2 regions of the Pseudomonas sp. KU43P genome follow, and region 2 is predicted to be linked to the other one. Evidence: predicted binding sites of a transcription regulator. Region 2 holds the regulator's gene; the other holds the start of a gene.
The links. The regulator FliA, encoded in region 2, starts transcription of late flagellar genes. The targets are predictions, from matches to a motif close to CTAAAGTTTNNNNNNNNNNNGCCGNTAA.
Positions count from the first base shown of each region.

Region 1: a site for FliA is predicted at 3,046-3,073, ahead of KU43P_RS21380 (flagellar protein MotY). Genes of this name have one in related genera too.

Region 1 covers NZ_AP019365.1:4,664,924-4,672,557, reverse strand. Annotated here, with positions in the region: gene KU43P_RS21400 (bacterioferritin-associated ferredoxin) at 45-266, opposite strand; gene KU43P_RS21395 (peroxiredoxin) at 481-1,083, shown strand; gene rnt (ribonuclease T) at 1,262-1,873, opposite strand; gene pyrC (dihydroorotase) at 1,933-2,979, opposite strand; gene KU43P_RS21380 (flagellar protein MotY) at 3,110-4,078, shown strand; gene KU43P_RS21375 (argininosuccinate synthase) at 4,208-5,425, shown strand; gene KU43P_RS21370 (hypothetical protein) at 5,487-5,951, opposite strand; gene KU43P_RS21365 (response regulator transcription factor) at 6,269-6,895, shown strand; gene KU43P_RS21360 (PA3496 family putative envelope integrity protein) at 6,940-7,116, opposite strand; gene nth (endonuclease III) at 7,221-7,634, opposite strand, start outside.
Region 2 covers NZ_AP019365.1:1,737,122-1,744,755, reverse strand. Annotated here, with positions in the region: gene motD (flagellar motor protein MotD) at 1-277, opposite strand, end outside; gene KU43P_RS08020 (flagellar motor protein) at 281-1,021, opposite strand; gene KU43P_RS08015 (chemotaxis response regulator protein-glutamate methylesterase) at 1,021-2,151, opposite strand; gene KU43P_RS08010 (chemotaxis protein CheA) at 2,198-4,408, opposite strand; gene KU43P_RS08005 (protein phosphatase CheZ) at 4,421-5,209, opposite strand; gene KU43P_RS08000 (chemotaxis response regulator CheY) at 5,228-5,602, opposite strand; gene fliA (RNA polymerase sigma factor FliA) at 5,721-6,461, opposite strand; gene fleN (flagellar synthesis regulator FleN) at 6,458-7,291, opposite strand; gene flhF (flagellar biosynthesis protein FlhF) at 7,385-7,634, opposite strand, start outside.

The DNA of each region.
Region 1 (7,634 bases), 2.9 Mb from region 2:
TAAAAAAACCGGACACAAGGTCCGGTTCTTCAAATTCGGTGCTATCAAGCGGCGGTAAATTCCACCGGATAGGGCAGGGCGGCTTGCTGGCTCACCTGCAGGTCGGTGAGCGTTTCGCGTACCACCTGCTTGGCCAGGCAGGCACATTTGCCACACTGGCTGGCGACGTTGGTCGCAGCGCGGACTTCCTTGTAACTGCAGCATCCTTCATAGATCGCATCGCGGATCTGTCCGTCGGTGACGCCGACACAAAGACACACATACATAAGGGCTGACCATCGCGGGTTGAGTCGATGGATTGGAGCTTAATGTTAATGAGAATGCTTGTCAAAGGACTTTCTGAAAGGGGTGTGCTTGAGCGACCGGCGGTTGGATTCGGCCTGTCATCAGAAGCCGTGTATGATGGTCGGCCTTTGTTGGATGTCGGGCAAGCCTGCCTTGGCCCGGCAAATAGTTCTTCACCCTCATCAGGAGATTACAATGAGCGTACTCGTTGGCAAACAAGCCCCCGACTTCACCGTTCCAGCTGTGCTGGGCAACGGCGAAATCGTCGACAGCTTCAACCTGGCCTCGGCCATCAAGGGCAAGTACGGCCTGGTGTTCTTCTACCCGCTGGACTTCACCTTCGTCTGCCCGTCCGAGCTGATCGCCCTGGACAACCGCATCCCTGACTTCCAGGCGCGCAACGTCGAAGTGATCGGCGTGTCGATCGACTCGCACTTCACCCACAACGCCTGGCGCAACACCCCGGTCAACAATGGCGGCATCGGCCAGGTGAAGTACACCCTGGCAGCCGACATGACCCACGAAATCTGCAAGGCCTACGACGTTGAGTCCGAAGGCGGCGTGGCTTTCCGTGGCGCCTTCCTGATCGACACCAACGGTGTCGTGCGCTCGCAGATCGTCAACGACCTGCCACTGGGCCGCAACATGGACGAGCTGCTGCGTCTGGTCGACGCTCTGCAATTCCACGAAGAGCACGGCGAAGTCTGCCCGGCCAACTGGAAGAAAGGCGACAAGGGCATGAACGCTTCGCCAGAAGGCGTTGCTGCCTACCTGAGCGAGAACGCTGGCAAGCTGTAATTGCCGCGCGCATGAAAAAAACCGGCCCTGGTGGCCGGTTTTTTTGTGCCTGGAACTCGAGGCTTCCAGTGCCTGTTACGGCCTTATCGCCGGCAAGCCGGCTCCCACATGATCACCACAGGCTCGGAGATTGTGGAGTACTTGTGGGAGCCGGCTTGCCGGCGATGGGGACCTCGACTCAATCGTTGAAGTCGCGCCAGCCGCCCATTTCTTTCCAGCGATTGACGATGCCGCAGAACAGTTCGGCAGTCTTCTCGGTGTCATACCGCGCCGAGTGCGCCTCGCGCCCATCGAAGTCGATATCGGCGCTCTGGCAGGCCCGTGCCAGCACGGTCTGGCCATAGGCGAGGCCGGCCAGCGTCGCGGTATCGAAGCTGGAGAACGGGTGGAACGGGTTGCGCTTGAGGTCGTTGCGCGACACTGCGGCATTAAGGAAGCCCAGGTCGAAGCTGCTGTTGTGGCCGACCAGGATAGCCCGCTTGCAGCCATTGGCCTTGAGCGCCTTGCGCACGCCACGGAAGATGTCGGTCAGCGCGCTTTCTTCGCTCACCGCCATGCGCAGTGGGTGGTCCAGCTTGATCCCGGTGAATTCCAGCGCGGCAGGTTCGATGTTGGCGCCCTCGAACGGCTCTACCCGATAGAAGTAGGTATGCTCGGGAAACAGGAAGCCTTTCTCGTCCATGCCAATGGTCACGGCGGCGATTTCCAGCAAGGCGTCGGTGGCGCTATTGAAGCCGCCGGTCTCGACATCCACGACCACTGGCAGGTAGCCCCGGAAACGCTCGGCCATGGGGTGGCGCGAACCGCCGCTGGCCTGGCCGTCCTGGTCGTCTTCGTAGAGGTCTTCGCTCACGCGTTGCCCTCCAGCAGGCGCCAGCGCAGCTTCTCACCGGCGCGCAGCGGAACCACGGTCTGCTCGCCGAAGGGCAGGCTGTCCGGGGCAGTCCACTCTTCGCGGACCAGGGTAATGGTGTCGGTGTTTGCCGGCAGGCCATAGAAGGCCGGGCCGTGCAGGCTGGCGAAACCTTCGAGCTTGTCGAGCGCGTTGCGCTGTTCGAAGGCTTCGGCATACATCTCGATGGCCGCATAGGCGGTGTAGCAACCGGCGCAGCCGCAGGCCGCTTCCTTGGCGTGGCGGGCGTGTGGGGCCGAGTCGGTACCGAGGAAGAATTTCGGGTTGCCGCTGGTCGCAGCGTCCAGCAGCGCCACCTGGTGGGTGTTGCGCTTGAGGATCGGCAGGCAATAGAAGTGCGGGCGGATGCCGCCGACCAGCATGTGGTTGCGGTTGTACAACAGGTGCTGGGCGGTGATGGTCGCGCCGACGTTGGCCGGCGCTTCGGTGACGAACTGCGCGGCATCGGCTGTGGTGATGTGCTCGAACACCACTTTCAGCGTCGGGAAGCGTTCTACCAGGCGACGCATGTGCTCGTCGATGAAACGCTTTTCGCGATCGAACACGTCGATCTCGCTGCGTGTCACTTCGCCATGCACCAGCAAGGGCAGGCCGGTCTCCGCCAGTGCCTCGATGGCCGGGAAGATATTGTCGATGCTGGTCACGCCCGAATCGGAGTTGGTGGTGGCGCCGGCCGGGTACAGCTTGGCGGCGTACACGATGCCACTGGCCTTGGCCGCGCGGATGTCCTCGGGGCTGGTGCGGTCGGTAAGGTACAGCACCATCAGCGGCTCGAAACGGCTGCCGGCCGGGCGGGCGGCGAGAATGCGCTCGCGGTAGGCGCCAGCTTCGACGGCATTACGTACCGGCGGAACCAGGTTGGGCATGATGATGGCACGGGCGAAGGTACGCGCCACATCGCCAACGGTATGGGGCAGGACGGCACCATCGCGTAGATGGATGTGCCAGTCGTCGGGACGCAGGAGGGTCAGGCGATCGGACATTGGGGATTCCAGGCGGGTCGAACTCAAGCGTCAATGCTACCGGAAAACCCTGGGCTGAGCACGGCTATCAAGTTTTCCGGTCGGCGTCCGATAGCCTGCAGGTAAGCCGTCAGAAAAAGTGGAGCCGCCCGTGCGCCAGCGTTACCTAGCCCTGTTGACCCTGTTCGCCAGCCTGCCGGCCGGCGCACTGACTTTCCAGACCCGTATGGAGAACATTGCCTGGAAGGTCGAGGGTGACCAGTTCGAATGCCGCCTGATACAGCCGATCGACGGTTTCGGCAGTGGCGAATTCGTGCGCCGGGCGGGTGAGCAGCCAGTATTCCAGTTGCGTTCGGACAGCAACGTGCTCGGTGCCGGCTCGGCGACCTTGCTGGCAGCAGCGGCGCCCTGGCAACCAGGGCGCAACGATATCAACCTCGGCGCCGTGCGCATGGCCCGCAACGGCGTGCTGTTCACCACTTCCCAGGGCCAGGCCAGCCGCCTGATCAACGGCCTGCTCGACGGGCGCAGCACCGTGGTGCGCAGTTACGCAAGCGAAGGTGGGCGGCCGATGGAAGTGCGGGTGCTGCCGGTGAGCTTTGCCAAGGCCTACAACGATTACCAGGTATGCGCCGGGAAGATGTTGGCCATGAATTACGACCAGGTGCGCCAGACCCAGATCGGTTTCCCTGGATCAGGCATTGACCTGGACGCAGCGGCACGGGCGCGTCTGGATCTGATCGTCGAGTACCTGAAGGCGGATCCGACGGTCAACCACATCGAGCTCAACGGCCACTCGGACAACAGCGGTAATCGCCTGACCAACCGAGATACTTCGCGCCGCCGCGCGCTGGCGGTGGCCGATTACCTGGTCGCCCATGGCATCGCGGAAAATCAGATCACCGTACGTTTCCACGGTGAGCGGTACCCGTTGGTGAAAAACAACAGTGCCGCCAACCGCGCGCGCAATCGCCGTGTGAATATCGAACTGGACCGCGTTACCCCGGTCGAAAAACCTGCCGAGCAGCCGGCGCTGCAACCCGTTCCAGCGCCGGCAGCAGCGCCTGCCGCAGCGCCTGCCACGAACGCGCCGGCCACCCCTGCTGCAAAAGCCTCCTAAGGTGCGACAGGGCGTCGCGCCCACGACAGTTCCTGTCGCTTTGTCGTCAGAAGCTGTCGCCCCACTGTAAATTTATCCGTAACGCCGGTAGAATCGGGCCTTTTCCGTACAACCCCGTGGAGTGATGGCATGGCGGACGTAAAAAAGGTCGTACTGGCGTATTCCGGCGGCCTTGATACTTCGGTGATTCTCAAGTGGCTGCAGGATACCTACAACTGCGAAGTGGTGACCTTCACCGCTGACCTGGGGCAGGGCGAAGAAGTCGAGCCGGCTCGCGCCAAAGCCCAGGCTATGGGCGTCAAAGAGATCTACATCGACGACCTGCGCGAAGAATTCGTGCGTGATTTCGTCTTCCCGATGTTCCGCGCCAACACCGTCTACGAAGGCGAGTACCTGCTGGGTACTTCCATCGCCCGTCCGCTGATCGCCAAGCGCCTGATCGAGATCGCCAACGAAACCGGCGCCGACGCCATTTCCCATGGCGCCACCGGCAAAGGTAACGACCAGGTGCGTTTCGAGCTGGGTGCCTACGCGCTCAAGCCAGGCGTCAAGGTCATCGCACCATGGCGCGAGTGGGACCTGCTGTCCCGCGAGAAACTGATGGACTACGCCGAAAAGCACGGTATCCCGATCGAGCGCCACGGCAAGAAGAAGTCGCCGTACTCGATGGACGCCAACTTGCTGCACATCTCGTACGAAGGCGGTGTCCTGGAAGATACCTGGACCGAGCACGAAGAAGACATGTGGCGTTGGAGCGTCTCGCCGGAGAACGCTCCGGACCAGGCGACCTACCTCGAACTGACCTACCGCAACGGTGACATCGTCGCCATCGACGGCGTAGAGAAGTCCCCAGCCACCGTGCTGGCCGACCTGAACCGCATTGGCGGCGCCAACGGCATCGGCCGTCTGGACATCGTCGAGAACCGTTACGTGGGCATGAAGTCGCGTGGCTGCTACGAAACCCCAGGCGGCACCATCATGCTCAAGGCCCACCGTGCCATCGAGTCGATCACCCTGGACCGCGAAGTCGCTCACCTGAAAGATGAGCTGATGCCGAAGTACGCCAGCTTGATCTACACCGGCTACTGGTGGAGCCCGGAGCGTCTGATGCTGCAGCAGATGATCGACGCTTCGCAGGTCAACGTGAATGGTGTGGTGCGCCTGAAACTGTACAAGGGCAACGTTACGGTGGTCGGTCGCAAGTCGGACGATTCGCTGTTCGATGCCAACATCGCGACCTTCGAGGAAGACGGCGGCGCCTACAACCAGGCCGATGCTGCAGGCTTCATCAAGCTCAACGCACTGCGCATGCGCATTGCCGCGAACAAAGGCCGTGCATTGCTCTAACGCCACGTTGAGCAAAGCGCTGTAGAGAACCCCGACTCCGGTCGGGGTTTTTTTTGCGCATCTAGTTGATGAACTGTGCTGTATTTTCTGGCAGGTCATCTACAGACAGGCGAAAGCATTGCTGTTTATCCAGATTGCAAAACACCCAGGTGCGACCTGATTCGTGGGGCTGAGCCAAGGTCTTCAGTACCTGTTGGGTAATCATCTGTTGCGCATTGGGGCCAGAGAGCATGACCGTGATAGGTTCTGTTTCGGCCAATGTGGATTGTTTTTCTTTATGTTCCGGTGCACTGGCAGCTTGCGCGTACACGTTGCCGGTTTCCTCGGGTTTGTAGAGCGATTTGTAGTTGAAGTTAAGCGTCAAGAAAAACAGCGCCGTCAGAAAAAACGGAAACCCTACAAGGAACCATGTATACAGGTTCTGACTCTCCTCGCTAAGGAAGGGGAGCGTTGCCAGCGCCGAAGATTCGATGATGCCGGCGAACACGGCGATGATGGTCAATGGGGCTGCGGGTTGGCTTGTCATGGCGGCGTCTCCTGCCGTTTTGCCTATCTAAACCCATTGGCGCTCCCTGGCCGAATGCTGGATTTTTTCCGATCCATGAAAATGATCCCGCTATCTTCCGTTGCAATTGAAAGGTGCGCCTGTAAAAACAACTGACTTGCCACGTGGGTTAGCTTCTTGATAAGTGACTTGTAAGTTATTGCTTGTAGGAAAATTCCTAAAACGACGTAAGGCTCATCTATTCATGTATTTGCTCTGGTGTTTGACACGCCATTGAGCACATGGCTCGGTTATGGTGAGCCGTCGTCAAAGCAAAATAATGAATGAATGGATATCGCATGAATAAAGTCCTTATCGTGGATGACCACCCGGTCATACGCCTGGCAGTGCGCATGCTGATGGAGCGGCATGGCTACGATGTGGTCGCGGAAACCGACAACGGAGTAGCAGCCTTGCAGCTTACAAGGGAGTACCTCCCCGATATTGTGGTACTGGATATCGGTATTCCCAAACTTGACGGGCTGGAGGTTATTGCCCGTTTATCTTCTGCCAGCCCGGGGAGCCGAGTGCTGGTACTGACGTCGCAGGCACCCGGGCACTTTTCCATGCGCTGCATGCAGGCGGGTGCTTGCGGCTATGTGTGCAAACAGCAGGAACTCACCGAGCTGCTCAGCGCGATCAAGGCGGTACTGTCCGGCTATAGCTATTTCCCCAACCAGGCCCTGCACAAGTCGCGGGGGCGCGCGGGGGCGGGCAGTGAAATGGAGATGGTCGATCGTCTGTCGGCGAGGGAGATGATGGTGCTGCAGCAACTGGCGCGCGGGAAATCGAACAAGGAAATCGCCGAAAGCATGTTCCTCAGCAACAAGACGGTCAGTACCTACAAAACCCGATTGTTGCTGAAGCTCAATGCCCACTCGCTGGTGGACCTGATCGAACTGGCCCGGCGGCATGGCCTGACGTGAAGCCTGACTGCAGAAAGCCTCCGCAATGGAGGCTTTCCGTCAGGCTACAAGTCGTAGTCGAAATCTGCGAGTTGCCGCTTCAGGCGACGTTCTTCCAGGAGATTGTCAATGGTCCGACGCTTGCTGAGGTTGGTCTTCGCGGTTTCCACCTGCGGCTCCGCTTCGTCGTCAGAGGGGGCAAAGTCATCTTCGATTGACAGGTCGTCTTTATCGGTACTCATGGGTCGCTCCAAGCCAATGGGCCATTGGCCGTCCTTATAACCAGAAAGCGAAGCCTGGTAAAAAAGATTTTTTCAATCGAAACCCATATCTTTTCGCTATCGAATCAATCGTCAGATGTCTTCTGCTTGTACTCGCATAAATCTTCGATCCGGCAACTGCCGCACCGGGGCTTGCGTGCCTGGCAGACATAGCGCCCGTGCAGAATGAGCCAATGGTGTGCATCGAGCAGGTAGTCCTTGGGCACGAACTTCACCAGCTTCTTCTCCACCTCGAGCACAGTCTTGCCGGGTGCGATGCCAGTGCGGTTGCTCACTCTAAAAATGTGCGTGTCCACCGCCATGGTTGGCTGTCTGAATGCGGTATTGAGCACGACATTGGCCGTTTTACGCCCCACGCCCGGGAGGGCTTCGAGCGCTTCACGGGTTTGTGGTACTTCGCCACCATGGCGCTCGATCAGCAAGCGACAGGCTTCGATGACGTTCTTGGCCTTGCTGTTGTAAAGGCCGATTGTCTTGAT
Region 2 (7,634 bases):
GGCCCGCGTCGGTTTGTTCGCTGTCCTTGATCAGCGGCTCGGCCGGCTTGACGCTCAGCGGCTGCTCGTCGCCGATGGGGATCGGCTTCATGCTTCGCTCGGGGTCGTTGAACACCCCCAGCAGCGCTTGCGAGATGACCTTGTACTTGCCCTCGTTGATCGAAGAAATCGAGTACATGACCACGAAGAACGCGAACAGCAAGGTGATGAAGTCGGCATAGGACACCAGCCAACGCTCGTGATTCTCATGTTCTTCGGTGTGACGACGGCGACGCATGGGCTACTCCATGAAGCCTTGCAGCTTCAGCTCGATCGAGCGCGGGTTCTCGCCTTCGGCGATCGACAGCAGGCCCTCGAGAAGCATTTCGCGGTAGCGCGACTGGCGCAGCACGATGGCCTTGAGCTTGTTGGCGATCGGCAGCAGGATCAGGTTGGCACTGGCCACGCCGTAGATGGTCGCGACGAAGGCCACGGCAATGCCGTTGCCCAACTGCGAGGGGTCGGCCAGGTTGCCCATCACATGGATCAGGCCCATCACCGCACCGATGATGCCGATGGTCGGCGCATAGCCGCCCATGCTCTCGAACACCTTGGCGGCGTGGATGTCGCGGCCTTCCTGGGTCAGGAAGTCGACTTCCAAAATGCTGCGGATCGACTCCGGCTCGGCGCCATCGACCAGCAGTTGCAGGCCCTTGCGCGCATACGGGTCTGGCTCGGCATCGGCCACGCCCTCCAGGCCCAACAGGCCTTCCTTGCGCGCCGTCAGGCTCCAGTTCACCACCCGATCGATACCACCGGCCAGGTCCACCCGCGGCGGGAAGATGATCCAGCGCAGAATCTGCAGGGCACGCTTGAACGACGGCAGCGGCGACTGCAGCAAGGCCGCCGCCAGGGTGCCGCCGAGCACGATCAGCGCCGCCGGGCCATTGATCAGCGCACCGACATGGCCACCTTCGAGGAAGTTGCCGCCGACGATGGCGACGAAGGCCAGGATCAGGCCAATCAGGCTAAGGACATCCATCAGACGCAGGCCTCTACCAGGTGCTTGCCGATCTCGTCCAGGCTGTACACCGCGTCGGCCAGGTTGGCCTTGACGATGGCCATGGGCATGCCATAGATCACGCAGCTTGCCTCATCCTGGGCCCACACCGTACTGCCGCCCTGCTTGAGCAGCCGCGCGCCTTCGCGGCCATCGGCGCCCATGCCGGTGAGCACCACCGACAGCACCTTGTCGCCATACGACTTGGCCGCCGAACCGAAGGTAATGTCCACGCAGGGTTTGTAGTTGAGACGTTCGTCACCGGGCAGGATCTTCACCGTGCCACGGCCGTCGATCATCATCTGCTTGCCACCGGGGGCCAGCAGCGCCAGGCCTGGTCGCAGCACGTCGCCGTCCTCGGCTTCCTTGACGCTGATCTTGCACAGCTTGTCGAGGCGCTCGGCAAAGGCCTTGGTGAACGCTGCGGGCATGTGCTGGATCAGCACGATCGGCGCCGGGAAACTGGCCGGCAGCTGGGTCAGCACCCGCTGCAGCGCCACCGGGCCGCCGGTGGAAGTACCGATCGCCACCAGCTTGTAGGGCTTGCGCTTGGGCGCAGGCGAATGGGCAGCAGGGGCCGGTGCAGGGCGTGCAGGCGCAGCGGTGCGTGCCGGAGCCGGGCTGGCCAGGCTGCTGGCTGGAGCATGGTGCGCGGAGATGGCCGGTGCCGGTGCAGGGGCGGCAGGCTGGCTGGCGTAACCGCCAAAACGGCGGTTGCTGCGGGAAATGGTGTGCACCTTTTCGCACAGCATCTGCTTGACCTTGTCCGGGTTACGCGAGATGTCCTCGAAGTTCTTCGGCAGGTAGTCCACCGCGCCGGCATCCAGCGCATCGAGAGTGACCCGGGCGCCTTCATGGGTCAGCGAGGAGAACATCAACACCGGCGTCGGGCAGCGCTGCATGATATGCCGCACCGCGGTGATGCCGTCCATCATGGGCATTTCGTAGTCCATGGTGATGACATCGGGCTTGAGCGCCAGCGCCTGGTCGATCGCTTCCCTGCCGTTGGTCGCGGTACCCACGACCTGGATCGTCGGGTCCGCCGAGAGGATTTCCGAGACGCGGCGGCGGAAGAAACCGGAATCATCCACCACCAGGACCTTGACTGCCATAAACACTCCATTAGGCGGCGCAACCCGCCAGGGTGCGCCGCCGAAATCAAATACGCCGTGCCGCGTAACGCTTGAGCATGCTCGGCACGTCGAGGATCAGCGCGATGCGGCCGTCACCGGTGATGGTGGCCCCCGACATGCCCGGGGTGCCCTGCAGCATCTTGCCCAACGGCTTGATTACCACTTCTTCCTGGCCGACCAGTTGATCGACGACAAAGCCGATGCGCTGGGTGCCGACCGACAGGATCACCACGTGGCCCTCGTGCTGCTCTTCGTGCACCTGGCCCTGGACCAGCCAGCGCTTGAGGTAGAACAGCGGCAGCGCCTTGTCGCGCACGATCACCACTTCCTGGCCGTCGACCACGTTGGTGCGCGACAGGTCGAGGTGGAAGATCTCGTTGACGTTGACCAGCGGGAAGGCGAACGCCTGGTTGCCCAGCATCACCATCAGGGTCGGCATGATCGCCAGGGTCAGCGGCACCTTGATGACGATCTTCGAACCCTGGCCTTTGGCCGAGAAGATGTTGATCGAGCCGTTGAGCTGGGAAATCTTGGTCTTCACCACGTCCATGCCGACACCACGGCCGGACACGTCGGAGATCTCGGTCTTGGTCGAGAAGCCCGGGGCGAAGATCAGGTTGTAGCAGTCCGATTCGCTCAGGCGTTCGGCGGCGTCCTTGTCCATCAGGCCCTTTTCCACGGCCTTGGCGCGCAGGACGCTGGGGTCCATGCCCTTGCCGTCGTCGGAGATCGACAGCAGGATGTGGTCGCCTTCCTGCTCGGCCGAAAGCACCACGCGGCCGGTGCGGGCCTTGCCGGCGGCTTCACGCTCGTCGGGCATTTCCACGCCATGGTCGACGGCGTTGCGCACCAAGTGCACCAACGGGTCGGCCAAGGCTTCGACCAGGTTCTTGTCGAGGTCGGTCTCTTCGCCGACCAGCTCCAGGTTGATTTCCTTCTTGAGCTGGCGGGCCAGGTCGCGAACCAGGCGCGGGAAGCGGCCGAACACCTTCTTGATCGGCTGCATGCGGGTTTTCATCACCGCGGTCTGCAAATCGGCGGTGACCACGTCGAGGTTGGACACGGCCTTGGACATGGCCTCGTCGCCGCTGTTCAGGCCCAGGCGCACCAGGCGGTTACGCACCAGCACCAGTTCGCCGACCATGTTCATGATCTCGTCCAGGCGCGCGGTGTCGACGCGCACGGTGGTTTCCGCTTCGCTGACCGCATGCTTGTCGGCAGCAGGTGCAGGTGCGCGGGCAGGTGCGGCAGGCTTGGCGGCGGCAGGCGCTGCGGCCGGGGCCGGCTTGGCCACCGGCTGCGGTTCAGCCTTGGCCGCAACGGGCGCTGCAACCGCAGCGGGGGCCTCGGCGGTGACGCTGTCACCGGAGAACTTACCCTTGCCATGCAGCTGGTCGAGCAGCGCTTCGAATTCGTGCTCGCTGATCTCCTCGCTGCTGGCGGCAGGTGCACTGCTGGCCACCGCTGCAGCAGCAGGCAGCGCGTCGGCCTGGAAGGTGCCCTTGCCATGCAACTGGTCGAGCAGGGACTCGAACTCCTCGTCGGTGATCTCGTCGCTCACCGGCACGCTGGCGGCATCGGCCACCGGTTCGGCCGCGGCGACTTCGGGCGAAAACTGGCCCTTGCCATGCAACTGATCGAGCAACGATTCGAATTCGGCGTCGGTGATTTCGTCTGCCGAACCACTGAGGGTCTCGCCCTCGAGCTGTTCGGCGGCGGCCTCTGCCTGGGCCTTCACCGCATCCAGCGAATCGAGCAGTTGCTCGAACTCGGTGTCGGTGATGTCGGCCTCGGCGGCAGGCGCTTGCACCACCGGCGCAGGCGCAGGCGCTGGCTGGTCGGCGCCGGCAGGCTCGGCCAGGCGCGCCAGGGCCGCCAGCAGTTCAGGCGTGGCCGCGGTCACTTCGCTGCGCTCGCGCACCTGGCCGAACATGCTGTTGACCGTGTCCAGCGCTTCGAGCACCACATCCATCAATTCCGCGTCGACCCGGCGCTCACCTTTGCGCAGGATGTCGAACACGTTCTCGGCGATATGGCAGCACTCCACCAGCTCGTTGAGCTGAAGGAAGCCGGCGCCCCCTTTTACAGTGTGGAAACCGCGAAAGATCGCATTGAGCAGGTCGGCATCGTCGGGCCGGCTTTCCAGCTCGACCAGTTGCTCGGACAGTTGCTCAAGAATTTCGCCGGCTTCTACCAGGAAATCCTGAAGGATTTCTTCATCGGCGCCGAAGCTCATTAAACGTGCTCCTTAAAAACCCAGGCTGGACAGCAGATCATCGACATCGTCCTGACCGGACACGACGTCTTCACGCTTATCGGCATGAATCTGCGGACCTTCACCCCGAGTCGGATGTTTTTCTTGATCTTTTTCAGCGCGCAGCTGCTGGTGGTCATGTTCGATGCCGGCAAAGCGGTCGACCTGACTGGCCATCAGCACGAGCTTGAGCAGATTGCTTTCGACTTCGGTCACCAGCGCAGTGACGCGCTTGATCACCTGGCCAGTCAGGTCTTGGTAGTCCTGGGCCAGGAGAATGTCGTTGAGGTGGCCGGAGACCTTGCGGTTACCCTCGGCGCTGTGCGTCAGGAAACTGTCGACGCGCTTGACCAGCTCGCGGAATTCCGGCGCGGCGACTTCGCGGCGCATGAAGCGCTGCCAGTCGACGCTAAGGTTCTGCGCTTCGGCCGCCAGGTCGTTGAGCACGGGTGTGCTCTCCTCCACCAAGTCCATGGTGCGGTTGGCGGCACCTTCGGTGAGTTTGACCACGTAGGACAGGCGCTCGGTGGCGTCGGTGATCTGCGAGACTTCCTCGGCCTGCGGCATGGCCGGGTCGATCTGGAAGCTGACGATCGCGCTGTGCAGCTCACGGGTGAGCTTGCCGACTTCCTGGTACAGGCCACGGTCGCGGGTCTGGTTGAGCTGATGGATCAGCTGCACCGCCTCGCCGAAACGCCCCCGTTCCAGGCTTTCGACCAGCTCCTGGGCATGCTTCTTCAGGGTCGATTCGAACTCCCCCAAAGACGTTTGTGTTGATTCCATGGCGCCCCCTGACGTGACTCAGCCGTTGACGCGTTCGAAGATCTTCTCGATCTTTTCTTTGAGCACCTGGGCGGTGAACGGCTTGACCACGTAACCATTGACGCCGGCCTGGGCCGCTTCGATGATCTGGTCGCGCTTGGCTTCGGCGGTCACCATCAGCACCGGCATGCCCTTGAGGCGGTCATGGGCGCGCACCTTGCGCAGCAGGTCGATACCGGACATGCCGGGCATGTTCCAGTCGGTCACCAGGAAGTCGTAATGGCCGCTTTCGAGCATCGGCAGCGCCGTGGTGCCGTCGTCGGCCTCGTCGGTGTTGGTGAAGCCCAGATCACGCAACAGATTCTTGATGATCCGCCGCATCGTCGAAAAGTCGTCAACGATGAGGATTTTCATGTCTTTGTTCAAGTAGACCTCCAAGCAGTCTCAAACGCGCTCGGCTGCGAGCACGCATTCAATCAAATCGGTGCAACATGGAAAACGCACGTGGAAAACGACTGCAACGACCTCGGGCTCAACGCGCCCGCCATTCCCCCAAACGGCTGCGCAGGCGCGCGGCGCACTGGCTGTGCAGCTGGCTGACACGCGACTCGCTGACCCCCAGCACCTCACCGATCTCCTTGAGGTTCAGCTCTTCGTCGTAGTACAGCGCCAGCACCAGCCGCTCACGCTCCGGCAGGTTGGCAATGGCATCGGTCAAGGCCGCCTGGAAGCGCTCGTCTTCCAAGTCCCGCGATGGCTCGACCTGGCCACTGGCACCGTCCTCGTGCAGCCCTTCGTGCTCGCCGTCCTGCAACAGGTCGTCGAAACTGAACAGGCGGCTACCCAAGGTATCGTTCAAGATCCCGTAGTAATCATCGAGACTCAATTGGAGTTCGGCAGCAACTTCATGATCTTTAGCGTCGCGGCCGGTTCTGGCTTCAACGGCGCGCATCGCGTCGCTGACCATGCGGGTGTTGCGGTGCACCGAACGCGGTGCCCAATCGCCCTTGCGCACCTCGTCGAGCATCGCGCCACGGATGCGGATGCCGGCATAGGTTTCGAAGCTCGCGCCCTTGCTGGCGTCGTACTTGTTGGCGACTTCCAGCAGGCCGATCATGCCGGCCTGGATCAGGTCTTCGACCTGCACGTTGGCTGGCAGGCGCGCCAGCAGGTGGTAGGCGATGCGCTTGACCAACGGGGCGTAGCGTTCGATCAATTCGTACTGGGCGTCCTTGGATGCCTTGCTGTACATCTTGAAACCGCTCGCGTTCATAGCACCGGCCCTGCGCTGGTGGGTTGCACCAGGCGCTCGACGAAGAACTCCAGGTGCCCGCGCGGGTTGGCCGGCAGCGGCCAGCTGTCGACTTTCTGGGCGATGGCCTTGAAGGCCAGCGCACACTTGGAGCGCGGGAAGGCTTCATACACGGCCCGCTGCTTCTGCACCGCCTTGCGCACGCACTCGTCGTAAGGCACGGCGCCCACGTACTGCAGGGCCACGTCGAGGAAACGGTCGGTGACCTTGGTCAGCTTGGCGAACAGGTTGCGCCCTTCCTGCGGACTCTGCGCCATGTTGGCCAGCACGCGGAAACGGTTCATCCCGTAGTCGCGGTTGAGCAACTTGATCAACGCGTAGGCGTCGGTGATGGAAGTCGGTTCGTCGCACACCACCAGCAACACTTCCTGGGCCGCACGGACGAAGCTGACTACCGAGTCACCAATGCCCGCAGCGGTGTCGATCACCAGCACGTCGAGGTTGTCACCGATCTCGCTGAACGCCTGAATCAGGCCGGCGTGCTGAGCCGGGGCCAAGTGCACCATGCTCTGGGTGCCCGAGGCCGCCGGCACGATGCGTACACCGCCCGGCCCTTGCAGCAGCACATCGCGCAATTCGCAGCGCCCTTCGATCACATCGGCCAAGGTGCGTTTAGGGGTCAGGCCCAGCAACACGTCGACATTGGCCAGGCCCAGGTCGGCGTCCAGCAGCATGACCCGGCGGCCGAGTTCGGCCAGCGCCAGGGACAGGTTCACTGAAACGTTAGTTTTGCCGACGCCACCTTTACCACCGGTGACGGCGATCACCTGTACGGGATGCATGCTACCCATGTTCGTTGTTTACCTTGTCTCGCTTGGACCCAAGCCACACTAGGGGCATTACTGCGGCCCCCTTGGTGTAGGTATTTTGCACACGCTTCATCATCAACCTGCTCGACGCGGGTTGTGATAGAGATCAGCGAACATGTCGGCCATGGCCTCTTCGCTGGGCTCGTCCTGCAACTGCACGTTGACGGCGCGGGTCACCAACTGGTGCGGGCGCGGCAGGTGCAGGTCGTCAGGAATGCGCGGGCCATCCGTCAGGTAGGCCACGGGCAGTTCATGACTGATGGCCAGGCTCAGCACATCGCCGAGGCTCGCCGTTTCATCGAGTTTGGTCAGGATACAACCGGCC